Regions from separate parts of the Streptomyces sp. NPDC050388 genome, predicted to be linked through region 2. Evidence: riboswitches for the same ligand, from Rfam matches in the RefSeq annotation. Region 2 holds a riboswitch; each other region holds the start of a gene.
What was found. Region 2 has a riboswitch for thiamine pyrophosphate ahead of thiO (glycine oxidase ThiO). Riboswitches for the same ligand answer to the same signal wherever they lie in the genome.
Positions count from the first base shown of each region.

Region 1: it holds a riboswitch for thiamine pyrophosphate, as region 2 does, so the genes downstream of both, thiC (phosphomethylpyrimidine synthase ThiC) here and thiO (glycine oxidase ThiO) in region 2, are expected to answer to the same signal.
Region 3: it holds a riboswitch for thiamine pyrophosphate, as region 2 does, so the genes downstream of both, AB0I73_RS13225 (thiamine ABC transporter substrate-binding protein) here and thiO (glycine oxidase ThiO) in region 2, are expected to answer to the same signal.

Region 1 is NZ_JBFAKH010000031.1:58,779-63,517, reverse strand. Features, by position in the region: gene AB0I73_RS19670 (YibE/F family protein) at 1-1,556, opposite strand, end outside; TPP riboswitch at 1,629-1,819, shown strand; gene thiC (phosphomethylpyrimidine synthase ThiC) at 1,812-3,626, shown strand; gene AB0I73_RS19660 (VWA domain-containing protein) at 3,765-4,739, shown strand, end outside.
Region 2 is NZ_JBFAKH010000055.1:41,966-46,704, reverse strand. Features, by position in the region: gene thiE (thiamine phosphate synthase) at 1-473, opposite strand, end outside; gene AB0I73_RS27485 (Rv2175c family DNA-binding protein) at 689-1,054, opposite strand; gene AB0I73_RS27480 (FAD-dependent oxidoreductase) at 1,163-2,404, opposite strand; gene AB0I73_RS27475 (hypothetical protein) at 2,437-2,787, opposite strand; TPP riboswitch at 2,837-2,948, shown strand; gene thiO (glycine oxidase ThiO) at 2,946-4,130, shown strand; gene thiS (sulfur carrier protein ThiS) at 4,127-4,375, shown strand; gene AB0I73_RS27460 (thiazole synthase) at 4,378-4,739, shown strand, end outside.
Region 3 is NZ_JBFAKH010000018.1:77,861-82,599, reverse strand. Features, by position in the region: gene AB0I73_RS13230 (iron ABC transporter permease) at 1-1,150, opposite strand, end outside; gene AB0I73_RS13225 (thiamine ABC transporter substrate-binding protein) at 1,219-2,307, opposite strand; TPP riboswitch at 2,398-2,503, opposite strand; gene rlmN (23S rRNA (adenine(2503)-C(2))-methyltransferase RlmN) at 2,564-3,670, opposite strand; gene AB0I73_RS13215 (hypothetical protein) at 3,986-4,420, shown strand.

The sequences.
Region 1 (4,739 bases), on a different contig from region 2:
GGCACCGCGGCCACCAGACCGATCGAGCCGACCAGCGTACGCACGATCTCCTCCGCGACCAGCTCGCTGTTGGCGACCGTCCCCACACTGCTCTGCGCGATGGAGAACAGCAGCAGCAACGGCAACGCGGCGCCCGCGTAGGCGAGAACGAGAGTGTTGACCACGGACGCGATGTGATCGCGGCCGATACGGATGCCCGCGCGGTACAGTCCCCGCCAGCCCATCGACGGGTTGGCCTCGTGCAGTTCCCAGACGGCCGATGTCTGGGTGACCGTCACATCGTCGAGCACACCGAGCGACCCGATGATGACGCCGGCCAGCAACAGACCGCTCATGTCGATCTCGGGGTACAGGCCGTGGATCAGTCCGGTGTTGTCGTCGGTGTTGCCGGTCAGCACGGCCCAGTCGATGAAGACCGAGCCCAGAACGCCGATCAGCAGCAGCGAGACCAGAGTGCCCAGCACCGCCACGGATGTGCGCGCCGACAGTCCGTGACAGAGATACAGGGCCTGCAGCATGATGGCGCTCGCCCCCACCACCGCCACGACCAGCGGGTTCGATCCCTGCAGAATGGCGGGCAGGATGAAGAAGTTCAGCACCAGGAAGCTGACCGTCAGCGCGATCAGTGCCATCACACCGCGCAGCCGCCCGACGGCCACGACGGCGACCGCGAAGATGCCGGCGAGCAGGGCCAAGGGGAGACGCCGGTTCACGTCGGCGACCGAGTACTGCAGGTCCTTCGGAGCAGAAGGTTCGTAGGCGACCACGACCTCCTGACCCTCGCTCAGCTGACGGGACTGGTCCGGCTGCACGATCTCGGTGAACGTGCGGCCCTGGTCCTTGCCGCTGTCGACCCGGATCGTCGCCCTCTTGCACGTGCCGTTCGCCTGCTGCTGCGCGGAGGAGCCCTCGGCCGTCGAGGTGTCGCCGGTCGGGACGCCTCCGGAAGCGTTGACGGAGGAACAGCTCACCTCGACCACCTTGGTGACCGTGGCCTCCTGCGTCTGCCGGTCGAAACCGACGCCGGTGCGCTCATGTCCCGGTGCGCCGCCCGGCCACAGCACGACGAGGCCGACCAGCACCGCCGCGGTGAACGGGATGAGGACCGCCGCGATGACCTTGCGCAGGTGCTTCGAGACGGGGGCCGCGGGGCCGTGACTGTGACTGTGCCCGTGCGAGTGGCCGTGTCCGCCGCCGGAGTCCGGATCGTGCCCGTGTCCGTCGTCGACCGGAGGGGGGCCACCGTGGCCGCCGCTGTGGCCGTCCCCGCCCGGGCCACGGTCGTGGTGGCCGCCGCCCGGCTCCGGGCCCCGGCCGTGACCTTGAACCCGCGCTTGTCCCGCCCCCTGCCCCCGCGGCCCCTGCTCCTGGCTCGGGTGGCCGGCTCCGGGCCCGCGCCCGAACCAGTCTCCGGAACCGGAGCCGTCTCCCTGGCTGTCCTCACGGCCCGTGCTGTTGCCGGCCGTGGGCCCTCTGCCACGGCCGCCGCCGTTTCGGGCGCCGGAGCCGGGGGGTGGTTCGGGCGGTGGGTACGGGGGATGTTGCGTCGAGGTCACCGCCCGATCATCGCAAGAACAACGAGGGCCCTCTGTTCACCGCGCCACAATTGACGCTAGCGTGGGGGCACCTTTTGTACACGCGGGAGCTCGGAGCACCGGGCTGAGAGGACGCTGACCTCCGTCCCAGCGACGTTTCACATGAAACATCACTGCTGTCCGAGTGGTGTTCCCCACGGAACGCCGACCGACGGAAACCGCTGCGTCGACCGCTGAACCTGTTACCGGGTAATGCCGGCGTAGGGAGTAGGTCTCATGACCAACAAGGACGCACGCACGCCTGCCTCCACGCAGAACCCGACGGAGACGTCGGAGCAGGAGGAGGCCGGGAAGTCCATCGGATGGCACAAGGCGTACATCGAGGGCACGCGCCCCGGTCTGCGGGTGCCGGTCCGTCAGGTGCACCTCACCAACGGCCAGTCGGTCACGCTGTACGACACCTCGGGCCCGTACACCGACCCCCTGGTCGATACCGATGTACGCAGGGGGCTGGCGCCGCTGCGGGGGAACTGGATCACCGCGCGCGGCGACACCGAGGAGTACGCGGGCCGTCCCGTCCGTCCCGAGGACGACGGGATCAAGCACACCTCGCCGCGCGGCGGCCTGCGCAACCTCGACGCGGTGTTCCCGGGTCGGCCCCGTCAGCCGCGCCGCGGCCGCGCGGGCGGGGCGGTCACGCAGCTGGCGTACGCACGTCGCGGCGAGATCACACCCGAGATGGAGTACGTGGCCATCCGAGAGAACGTGTCGCCGCAGGTCGTGCGTGAGGAGATCGCGGCGGGCCGCGCGGTGCTGCCCGCCAACGTCAACCATCCGGAGACCGAGCCGATGATCATCGGCAAGCGGTTCCTGGTGAAGGTCAACGCCAACATCGGGAACTCCGCGGTGACCTCCTCCATCGAGGAGGAGGTGGAGAAGATGACCTGGGCGACCCGCTGGGGCGCCGACACGGTCATGGACCTGTCCACCGGCCGCAATATCCACACCACCCGGGAGTGGGTGCTGCGCAATTCCCCCGTCCCCATCGGCACCGTGCCGCTCTACCAGGCGCTGGAGAAGGTCGACGGCAGGGCCGAGGAGCTGACCTGGGAGATCTACAAGGACACGGTCGTCGAGCAGGCCGAGCAGGGCGTGGACTACATGACGGTTCATGCCGGCGTACGGCTGGCGTACGTGCCGCTGACCGCCAACCGCAAGACGGGCATCGTCTCGCGCGGTGGCTCGATCATGGCGGCGTGGTGTCTGGCGCACCACAAGGAGTCGTTCCTGTACGAGAACTTCGAGGAACTCTGCGAGATCCTCGCGACCTACGACGTCACGTACTCGCTCGGCGACGGACTCCGGCCGGGGTCGATCGCGGACGCCAACGACCAGGCCCAGTTCGCCGAGTTGCGCACACTCGGGGAACTCAACCGGATCGCGAAGCGTTTGAATGTGCAGACCATGATCGAGGGGCCGGGACACGTCCCGATGCACAAGATCAAGGAGAACATCGACCTTCAGCAGGAGATCTGCGATGAAGCCCCGTTCTATACGCTCGGCCCGCTGACGACGGACGTCGCGCCCGCGTACGACCACATCACCTCCGGTATCGGTGCCGCAATGATCGCCTGGTGGGGTACCGCCATGCTCTGTTACGTCACACCCAAGGAGCATCTCGGCCTGCCCAACCGTGATGACGTCAAGACCGGCGTCATCACCTACAAGATCGCCGCCCATGCCGCCGACCTGGCCAAGGGACATCCGAGCGCGCAGGAGTGGGACGACGCGCTGTCCGACGCGCGCTTCGAGTTCCGTTGGGAGGACCAGTTCAACCTCGCCCTCGACCCGGACACGGCACGGGAGTTCCACGACGAGACCCTTCCGGCAGAGCCCGCCAAGACCGCGCACTTCTGCTCGATGTGCGGGCCGAAGTTCTGTTCCATGAAGATCAGCCAGAGCATCACGGAGCGGTTCGGCGGTGCCTCGCCGGAGGGCGCCTCGGCCGAGGAGATCGCCGAGGGGATGCTGCAGAAGTCGAAGGAGTTCGCGGAGGCGGGCAACCGCGTGTACCTGCCGCTGACTGACTGACTGACTGACTGACTGAACTGACTGAACTGACTGAACTGACTGAACTGACTGAATCGAACTGGGTGAACGGGAGAGGGGCGGGTCGTTCGGGCCCGCCCCTCTCGCCGCTCACGGGGACGGATCGGCAGACTGTATGCCATGACAGCGCAATCAATGAGCAAGGGGTCCAACCTTCCCGTCGATGCCCCGGTGGTGCGCGTCGAGCTTGCTTGGACCGCCGGGGCCGGTGTGCCCGACATCGACGCTTCGGCTCTCCTGCTCGCGGCGGCCGGACGGGTGCGGGACGACGGCGATTTCGTCTTCTACAACCAGCCGCGGCACGCCTCCAACGCTGTGACACATCGGGGGAAGCGGAGCACCGCCGGTGCCACGACCGACACGGTCGAGGTCGACCTGCGCCTGCTGGAACCGGCCGTCGAGCGGATCGCGCTGTGCGCGTCGTCCGACGGCGGGACCTTCGGCCAGGTCCCGGGGCTGGTGCTCAGGCTGCTCGACGCCGGGGCGGAGACCGAAATCGCCCGGTTCGACATGGTGGCCGACACGGAGACCGCGTTCATCGGCGGCGAGCTGTACCGGCGCCAGGGGAAGTGGAAGTTCCGCGCGGTGGGCCAGGGGTACGCCTCCGGGCTCGCGGGGCTGGCCACTGACTTCGGTATCACCGTGGACGACGCTCCTCCGGCGGCCCCCGCCGCCGTGCCTCCGGTCGTCGCGTCCCCCGTCACGCCTGTCGTCTCCGCTCCGATGCCTCCTGCTCCGGTGCCTCCGGTCCCGGCCGTTCCCCCGGCCGCTCCGCGCCTCACCAAGGGAGAGGAGCGGCTGCCCGTGGACATGCGCAAGCGGCTGTCGCTGCGCAAGGAGCAGGTGGCCGTCAGCCTGCGCAAGCACGGGGCCGCCGAGGTCACCGCGCGCGTCATCCTCGTACTGGACGCCTCCGGATCCATGGCACCCCAGTACTCCAAGGGAGTCGTGGCGGACGTCGTCGAACGCATGGCCGCGGTCGCCGCGCAGTTGGACGACGACGGCGAGATGCAGGCCTGGACGTTCGCCTCGCATCCGGCACGGCTGCCGGACCTGCGGCTGGGCGAACTGCCCGACTGGCTCCGGCTGCACGTG
Region 2 (4,739 bases):
GCGTGGCGGCCGGGCTTGGTGGGGGTGGGCCAGCAGGGACCGGTGCAGAAGTAGTCCACGCCCTCCTGCACGGCCGCCGCGGCCGCCTCGGACTCGGCGTGCGTGGAGCGGCCGATCAGGACGTCCTCACCGAGGACGGCTCGGGCCGCGGGGACGGGGAGGTCGCCCTGGCCGAGGTGCAGTACGTCGGCGCCGGCGGCGTGGGCGACGTCCGCGCGGTCGTTCACCGCGAGCAGCTTGCCGTGCCGGGCGCAGGCGTCCGCGAGGACCGCCAGGTGCTCCAGCTCCTCGCCGGCCTCCATGCCCTTGTCCCTCAGCTGCACGATGTCGACGCCGCCGGCCAGGACCGCGTCCAGGAACTCCACGAGATCGCCCTGCCGCTTGCGGGCGTCGGTGCAGAGATAGACCAGGGCGTCGGAGAGCCGGGCGCGCGCGACGGTGCCGGCGGCAGTGCCTGCGGAAGTAACTGGCATGCGGGTGTCCCCCGTGTGTCGGTGGCGGCCGGACCGGGGCGGGCCCGGGGCCGGGTGGAGCGCGGCCCACGGCGGACTCCGGCACGGGGTGCCGGACGGTCGTGGACCCGGGCCCGGCGCCCTGGGACAGCGGCGCCGGGCGACGGTTCACAGCCGGATGCGGGTTCCCGCCCCGATGCGGGTACGGGCCCGGGTCCGGGTGTTTCGTCGCGGGCTCAGACGGCGAGCGCCTGGGCGCGGCGCTTCACCTCCGTGCCGCGGTTCTCGCTCAGCGCCTGCGCGGGCGTGCCCGGCAGGCTCTCGTCGGGGGTGAAGAGCCATTCCAGCATCTCTTCGTCCGTGAAACCGTCGTCCCGCAGGAGCGTCAGGGTGCCGGAGAGGCCCTTGACGACCTTGTCCCCGTCGATGAAGGCGGCGGGGACGTGCAGTGCGCGGTTCTCACCTCGGCGCACGGCGATGAGCTGGCCCTCCTTGACCAGCTGCCGGACGCGCGTCACCTCGACGCCGAGCATCTCGGCGATGTCGGGCAGGGGGAGCCAGGCTGGGACGAGAGCATCGATCTTTGCGTCAATCTCGGTCACGGGACAAGCGTGCCATCTGGCACTGACAGTCGGAAGTCGAGCCCCTCCGCCCGGGGTCCGTCCGGCGGATCACCGTGCACGGACGTGTCGGCCGGACGGGCCCGGGGGTCACCCCTTCGCCGACTTCAGCGGCCTCGCCGGGTCGGCCAGCAGCTCCGCGTCCAGCACCGTGCCCGCCTCGATCAGCCGGCGCCCCTGGGCCAGGTCGCGGGGGCGGCCCACCGCGAGCAGCGCGACCAGCCGGGAGGCGCGGAGCCAGCAGACCGTCCAGGCCGGCCCGTCGGCGTCCCCGCGCCACACCGTCCGGTCGGCGTCCGCGTGGTGCCCGGCGTACTGGACGAAGCGGCCGAACTGCTCGGACCAGAAGTACGGCACCGGGTCGTACACCGCCGGAGGTTCACCGGTGGCCGCCCCGAGGATGTTCGCCGCGACCGTGCGCGGGCCCTGCAGGGCGTTGTCCCAGTGGTGCACCAGCAGGCGTTCGCCGTACCGCACCGAGGGGAAGGAGGCGCAGTCGCCGACCGCGTACACGTCCGGGACGGAGGTCATCAGGTGAGGGTCGGCGACCACGTCACCGCGCTCGCCGAGTTCGACCCCGGAGCCGGCCAGCCAGGCGGTGGCGGGGCGGGCCCCGATCCCGACGACGACGGCGCCCGCGGACAGTCGCGAGCCGTCGTCCAGCACCACCGCGCCGGGCTCGACGCGCTCCACGCGCGCGTGCGTGCGCAGCACCGCCCCCGCGTCGCCGTACCAGGCGGTCATCGGGGCGGCCACCTCGGCGGGCAGCGCCTCGGCCAGCGGCCGGTCGGCCGCCTCCACGACGGTGACCGCGCAGCCCGCCTCGCGCGCCGCCGTGGCGAACTCGGCGCCGATCCAGCCGGCGCCGACGACCACGATGTCCTGGCGGCCCGCGAGCACCGGCCGCAGCCGTTCGACGTCGTCCAGGGTGCGCAGCAGATGGACGCCCGGGACCCCGTCCGCGCCCGGCAGCCGGACCGGTTCGGCACCGGTCGCGACGACCAGGACGTCGTAGGGGACCGGCCCGGCCTCCGTGTCCAGTTCGTGGTCGGCGGGACGCAGCCCGAGCACCTCGCAGCCGAGCCGCAGTTCGATGTCGAGCGCCTCGAAGTCGACGTCGAAGGCGGAACCCTCCGCCTTGCCGAGCAGCACCGCCTTGGACAGGGGAGGCCGGTCGTACGGCTGGTGGGGTTCGGCGCCGATCAGCGTCACGGTGCCGGTGAATCCCTGCTCCCGGAGGGCGACGGCGGTCTGCACGCCGGCCATTCCGGCCCCCGTCACCACCACGCGCCGCGGCTCGGACGGTCCCCGTTCCTGCGTCTGCTCGCTCACCTGATCACCATAGACACCTGACCATCGGTCAGTCAGTCTCCGGGTCCCGTGAGCTGCTCCACGACGCTGGTCCCGCTGCCCTGCTGCGACTCCCACTCCCAGGTCTCCTCCAGCCGCACCCGCCCGTCGGGCAGCTCCACGACCGTCGACACGCAGTGGCCCGAGGAGGTGGTGCCGTCCTGCCTGAGCTGCACGTACCGGAAGTCCAGCCGGTCCCCCTCCCGGGTGCCCACCAGGTACCCGCGGACGACGTCACCGCCCGCGTACTCGGCCCAGATCCCGCCGTCCCGCTCGTGGTACGCGAACCGGGTGCGGGTGCCGACCTGGCCCGGCGCCTGGTCGGCGACGGGGGCGAGGACGAGACCGTCGAGCGAACCAGCCATGCGAAGGCTCCCTACACGTTCGTTGATCCGGAGGCTAGGGTGGCCACCGTAAGACACTCGCGGGAGCCCGGACGCACCGGGCTGAGAGGGAGGCTGGCGGCCTCCGACCGTATGCACCTGATCCGGGTCATGCCGGCGAAGGGAGGGGCTGGACGCCCATGCCGCCCACACACACCTCGCAGCGCTCCCCCGACGTCCTCGTCGTCGGGGGCGGCGTCATCGGCCTGGTCACGGCCTGGCGGTCCGCGCAGCGCGGGCTGGCCACCACCGTGCTGGACCCCGAACCGGGCGGCGGCGCCGCCCAGGTGGCCGCCGGGATGCTGGCCGCCGTCACGGAACTGCACTACGGCGAGCAGACCCTGCTCGGCCTGAACCTCGCCTCCGCGCTCCGCTACCCCGACTTCGCGGCCGAGCTCACCGAGGCCGCCGGCCACGACCTCGGCTACCGCCGGTGCGGCACCCTCGCGGTCGCGCTGGACGCCGACGACCGCGCCCATCTGCGCGAACTGCACGCCTTGCAACAGCAGTCGGGGCTCGACGCGCAGTGGCTGTCGGGACGGGAGTGCCGGCGCCTGGAACCGATGCTCGCCCCCGGTGTGCGCGGCGGGCTGCGGGTGGACGGCGACCACCAGATCGACCCCCGGCGGCTGGCGGCGGCGCTGGTGACCGCCTGCGAGCGGGCGGGCGTGGTCCTGCACCGCGCGTGGGCCGACCGGCTCACCGTCTCCGGGGAGCGGGCCACGGGCGTGGTCACCGCCGACGGCACCGGGCTGGCCGCCGGGCAGGTGGTGCTGGCCGGCGGCAGCCTCAGCGGGCGGCTCGCGGGCGTCCCCGCGGACCTGCTGCCTCCCGTGCGTCCCGTGAAGGGGCAGGTGCTCCGGCTGGCGATGCCCGACCGGTTCGGTCCGTTCCTGAGCCGGACGGTGCGTGCGGTGGTGCGGGGCAGCCAGGTGTACCTGGTGCCGCGCGAGAACGGGGAGCTGGTGATCGGGGCGACCAGCGAGGAACAGGGCTGGGACACGACCGTCACCGCGGGCGGGGTGTACGAGCTGCTGCGCGACGCCCACGAACTGGTCCCCGGCATCACCGAGCTGCCGCTCACCGAGACCCGGGCCGGGCTGCGCCCCGGCACCCCCGACAACGCGCCCCTGCTCGGTCCGTCCGGGCTCGAGGGGCTGGTCCTGGCGACCGGGCACCACCGCAACGGCGTGCTGCTCACTCCGGTCACCGGCGACGTTCTGGCGGAGTTCCTGGCCACCGGTGAACTCCCGGCGGAGGCCCGCCCCTTCACCCCCCGGCGGTTCACCGCGCCCGCCGCCGCACTCACGGAGCAACCCGCATGAACCCTCCTGTGGACACGTCGACGCACACTCCCGCGCACGCCCCGGTCATGGTCTCGGTCAACGGGGAGCCTCGCGAGGTGGCTCCCGGCACGGCGCTCGACGCGCTGGTCGGCACGCTCACCGAGGCGCACTCCGGGGTGGCCGCCGCCCTCAACGAAACGGTCGTCCCGCGCGCGCAGTGGCCGCTCACGCCCCTCGTCGAGGGGGACCGGGTGGAAGTCCTGACCGCCGTGCAGGGAGGCTGATCATGGCCGACGATCCGTTCGTCCTCGGCGGTACGTCCTTCACGTCCCGTCTGATCATGGGCACCGGCGGGGCGCCCAGCCTCGAGGTGCTGGAGCGGGCGCTGGTGGCGTCCGGGACCGAGCTGACGACCGTCGCGATGCGGCGGGTGAACCCCTCTGTGCACGGCTCGGTGCTCTCGGTGCTGGACAGGCTGGGCATCCGGGTGCTGCCGAACACGGCCGGCTGTTTCACCGCCGGGGAGGCGGTGCTCACCGCCCGTCTCGCGCGGGAGGCACTCGGCACCGACCTGGTCAAGCTGGAGGTCATCGCCGACGAGCGCACCCTGTTGCCGGACCCCGTCGAACTGCTGGAGGCGGCCGAGAC
Region 3 (4,739 bases), on a different contig from region 2:
ACCCGAAGCCGACGGTCACGGCGGACACCCCGAGCGGCAGCATCAGCAGGGCGTCGAAGCCGCGCACCAGCCGCCCCGCGTCCCGCCGGGTGAGCGCGACGGACGCCAGGGAGCCGATCACCACGGCGATGACGGTGGCCAGGGCCGCGTACTGCAGGGAGTTGCCGACCGCCTCGATCGGCGCGACCAGGAACACTCCTCCGTCGTCACGGGTCAGCGCCCGGTAGTAGCCGGACCCGACGTCGCCGAAGGACCGTTCCACCAGCACCGCGAGAGGCAGGAGCAGCAGGACGGCGACGGTGGCGACGACCCCGGCGAGCAGCGCCCACTGCCCGGCACCGCGCGGCCGGCGCGCGGTCACGGAGGCGTCCACCAGTCGCAGCGCGGTCTCCCGCCGCCGTACGGTCCAGGCGTGCAGGGCGAGGATCGCGCCCACCGCGACGAACTGGATCATCGTCAGGACGGCGGCGGTGGACAGGTCGAAGATCTCCGAGGTCTGCCGGTAGATCTCCACTTCGAGGGTGGCGAAGGTGGGCCCGCCGAGGATCTGCACCACGCCGAAGGAGGTGAAGGTGAACAGGAAGACCATCAGCGCCGCGGCGGCCACGGCCGGCGCGAGCGCGGGCAGGGTGACGGTCCGCCAGGCGGTGAACCGTGAGGCACCGAGCATCCGCGCGGCCTCCTCCTGCCGCGGATCCAGCTGCCCCCAGAGTCCGCCCACGGTCCGCACGACGACGGCGTAGTTGAAGAACACGTGCGCGAGCAGGATCGCCCACACGGTGGTGTCCAGCCGCAGACCCCACCACTCGTCGAGGAGGCCGCCGCGCCCGACGAGCGCCATGAACGCCGTACCGACGACGACCGTCGGCAGCACGAAGGGGACGGTGACCACCGCCCTCAGCAGTTGTCTGCCGGGGAAGTCGAAGCGGGCGAGGACATACGCGCCGGGCAGGGCGATCAACAGGGTGAGGGCGGTGGAGACCAGCGCCTGCCAGGTGGTGAACCACAGCACCTGCCGGATGTCGGACTGCGCCAGGACGTCCCCGATCCGCCCGAACTGCCAGACCCCGTCGACCTTCAGACCGCGCGCGACGATCGCGGTGACGGGGTAGGCGAAGAAGACGGCGAAGAACGCGACGGGCACGGCCATCAGGCCGAGCCGCGCCGCGGTCCCGCGCCGCCGCCTTCGCCCGCGCTCTCGCACGGCGGCGGTACGGCTCACTTCAGTACGAGCGAGGTCCACGACCTGACCCACTGGTCACGGTTGTCGGCGATCCTCGCCGGGTCCATCGTCTCCGGGTCCTTCGCCTGCGGCCCGTACTTCGTGAACTCCTCGGGCACCTGGGCACCCTCCCGCACCGGGTAGACGAACATGTTGAGCGGCATGTCCTCCTGGAACTCCTCGGTGAGCAGGAAGTCGAGCAGCGCCTTGCCGCCCTCGGGGTTCTTCGCGTTGCTGAGCAGCCCCGCGTACTCGACCTGACGGAAGCAGGTGCCGTCGGCGACACCGGTGGGAGCAGTCGTCGGCTGCGGGTCGGCGTAGATCACCTCGGCGGGCGGGGAGGAGGCGTAGGACACCACCAGCGGCCGGTCGCCCCCCGCCTGCTTGCCGCCGGCCGAGCCGGAGAACTCCTCGTTGTAGGCCTGCTCCCAGCCGTCGACCACCTTCACGCCGTTGGCCTTGAGCTTCTTCCAGTAGTCCGTCCAGCCTTCGTCCCCGTACTTCGCGGCCGTACCGAGGAGGAAGCCGAGGCCGGGCGAGGAGGTGGAGGCGTTCTCGACGACGAGGAGGTCCTTGTACTCGGGCTTGATCAGGTCGTCGAAGGTCTTCGGCGGGGTCAGGTCGCGCTCGCTGAACCACTCCTTGTCGTAGTTGACGCAGACGTCGCCGGTGTCGACCGGCGTGACCCGGTGCTTGTCCTCGTCGACGCGGTACTCGGGAAGGATCAGGTCGGAGCCCTCGGCCTCGTACGACTGGAACAGCCCGTTGTCGAGAGCGCGGGACAGCAAGGTGTTGTCGACGCCGAAGAAGACGTCGCCCTGGGGGTTGTCCTTGGTCAGGATCGCCTTGTTCACGGCCGATCCGGCGTCGCCGTCCTCCAGGACCTTGACCTTGTAGCCGGACTTCTTCTCGAAGGCGGCGATGACGTCCTTCGACGCGGCCCACGAGTTGTGGCTGACGAGGGTCACGGTCCCGGACCCGCCGGACCCGGACTCCTGGTCGTCGCCGCCGGACGAGCCGCAGGCGGACAGGGTGACCAGGCCCAGCCCGACGGCCAGGATCGTGACCTTCTTGGTGATGCTCACCGGATTCACCGGATTCCTCCTGGGAGTGACCAGGAAGAGACGCGGCCCTGTCCGGGACCCCTCACGGGTGCCCCGGGCAGGGCACAACAGCTCGAGTGATGACCGATCTCCCTACCCAGAATGACCTGGGCGAGGTTCGGAGGGTCTGCGGCCGATGCCGCACTCTCAGCGCTGTGGCGCTCCCCTGTCGGAATATGAACGTGTGTTTACCCGATATGAAGTTGTTGTCCTTGCAACGTCTTCTACGCCGGCCAGGCTACCTCTCGCTCGCGGCGAGCTGGCCACAGGCCCCGTCGATCTCCTGTCCGCGGGTGTCCCGGATCGTCACCGGCACGCCGTGCGCGGCGATCGCCTCCACGAACGCCTTCTCGTCCTCGGGCCGCGAGGCGGTCCACTGGGAGCCGGGCGTCGGGTTGAGCGGGATGAGGTTGACGTGCACGGGCCTGCCCTTCAGCAGCCGCCCGAGCCGGTCGCCGCGCCACGCCTGGTCGTTGATGTCCCGGATCAGCGCGTACTCGATGGACAGCCGGCGCCCCGACTTGGCCGCGTACTCGAAACCGGCGTCGAGGACCTCGCGCACCTTCCACCGCGTGTTCACGGGGACGAGGGTGTCGCGCAGTTCGTCGTCGGGCGCGTGCAGGGAGATGGCGAGGCGGCACTTGAAGCCCTCGTCGGAGAACCGGTTGATCGCCGGCACCAGACCGACGGTCGAGACGGTGATCCCGCGCTGCGACAGCCCGAGCCCGTCGGGCTCGGGGTCGGTCAGGCGGCGGATCGAACCCACCACCCGGTTGTAGTTGGCGAGCGGCTCGCCCATCCCCATGAAGACGATGTTGCTCAGCCGGGCCGGCCCCCCGGGGACCTCGCCGTCCCGCAGCGCCCGCATGCCGTCCACGATCTGGTGCACGATCTCCGCGGTGGACAGGTTCCGGTCGAGCCCGGCCTGCCCGGTCGCGCAGAAGGGGCAGTTCATGCCGCAGCCCGCCTGCGAGCTGATGCACATCGTCACCCGGTCCGGGTACCGCATGAGCACCGACTCGACGAGGGTTCCGTCGAACAGCTTCCACAGCGTCTTGCGGGTGGTGCCCTGGTCGGTCGACAGATGCCGGACGACCGTCATCAGCTCGGGGAGCAGCGCTTCCTGGAGCTTGGCGCGGGAACCGGCGGGAATGTCGGTCCACTGCTCAGGGTCGTGCGCGTACCGCGCGAAGTAGTGCTGCGAGAGCTGCTTGGCGCGGAACGGCTTCTCACCGGCCGCCGCGACCGCCTCCTTGCGCTCGGCGGGCGTGAGGTCGGCAAGGTGCCGCGGCGGCTTCTTGGCTCCGCGCGGCGCGACAAAAGTGAGTTCTCCGGGCTTAGGCATGGCGGTACCAGTGTGGCAGATCCAAACGGGTGACCTGGGGCTGACGCTCGCTACGACTGTCGTTGGCAGTCGTCACCGGTCGCCACTGAGCGGCCTCGGACGGCCCAGGGACGGCCCAGAGCTGATCACGAGGGACCGGCCGGTTGATCGACGGCAGCCCGCATCACTCGTCTGCACTGCGGGGAGCGACAGCGAACGATTGCCCGCTGAGGCTGGGAGTCACGGGGCCGTCCCGTTGCCTGTTCAGGAGCCGGCCAGAGGTGACTGTGGCGCGACGGGTTCCCCGGCCCTGAAGGAAGGAGAAGGTGCCTTCGCATGTCACACCGCACTGCCATAGTGCCGGAAGCCACCTGGGTGGCCCGGTGGGCGGGATCTCTGCTGTGCCTTGTGGTGGCCGGTGTCCACGTTGTGGACCAAGGCGGCATCACGGCAACGAGGGACCCCTCCTACATAGGCATCGCTTACCACGTCCTGGAGATCGCGGCTGTGGTCGCGGCGGTACTGCTTCTCCTCGGCCTCGTACGACTGGGATGGCTGCTGGCGGTCGGAGTCGCCCTCGGCCCCCTGGTGGGCTACATCCTCTCCCGAGGGCCAGGACTGCCCGACTACAGCGATGACATCGGCAATTGGACAGAGCCGCTTGGGCTGGTCAGCCTGGCCGTCGAAGGAGCCCTGCTCCTGTTGTCGGTGCCGCTCTTCGTGCGGAGCTTGCGCCCGGAACCAAGAGTTTCGGGAAGCATCGGAGACTAGTTCGGGAGATCGCGTATGCGGACCGGGGCTGAGCTGGCGAGACGCTGACGTGCGTGTTCTCGGGCTGTTCGCCGAGGTTCCCCGTTGTTCCCCGCCGGTCGCTGCCGGGTCGGGCACGCAAGGGGCACAGGTGGCCTTCTCCGGCCCTTGCGGGTCGCCAGTGCCTTCCCGTCCGGCTGAGCGCAGTTGGCGCCCCACACTGTCAGTGGAGCGGCGAGATGGGCTGGGCGTGCACCATCGGGCGCCGTAGGCTCCGGGTCGGCTGGGACGGCTCGGGCAGGGGGAACTATGCGTCGGTGGCTCCTTGAGCGCACGTGGA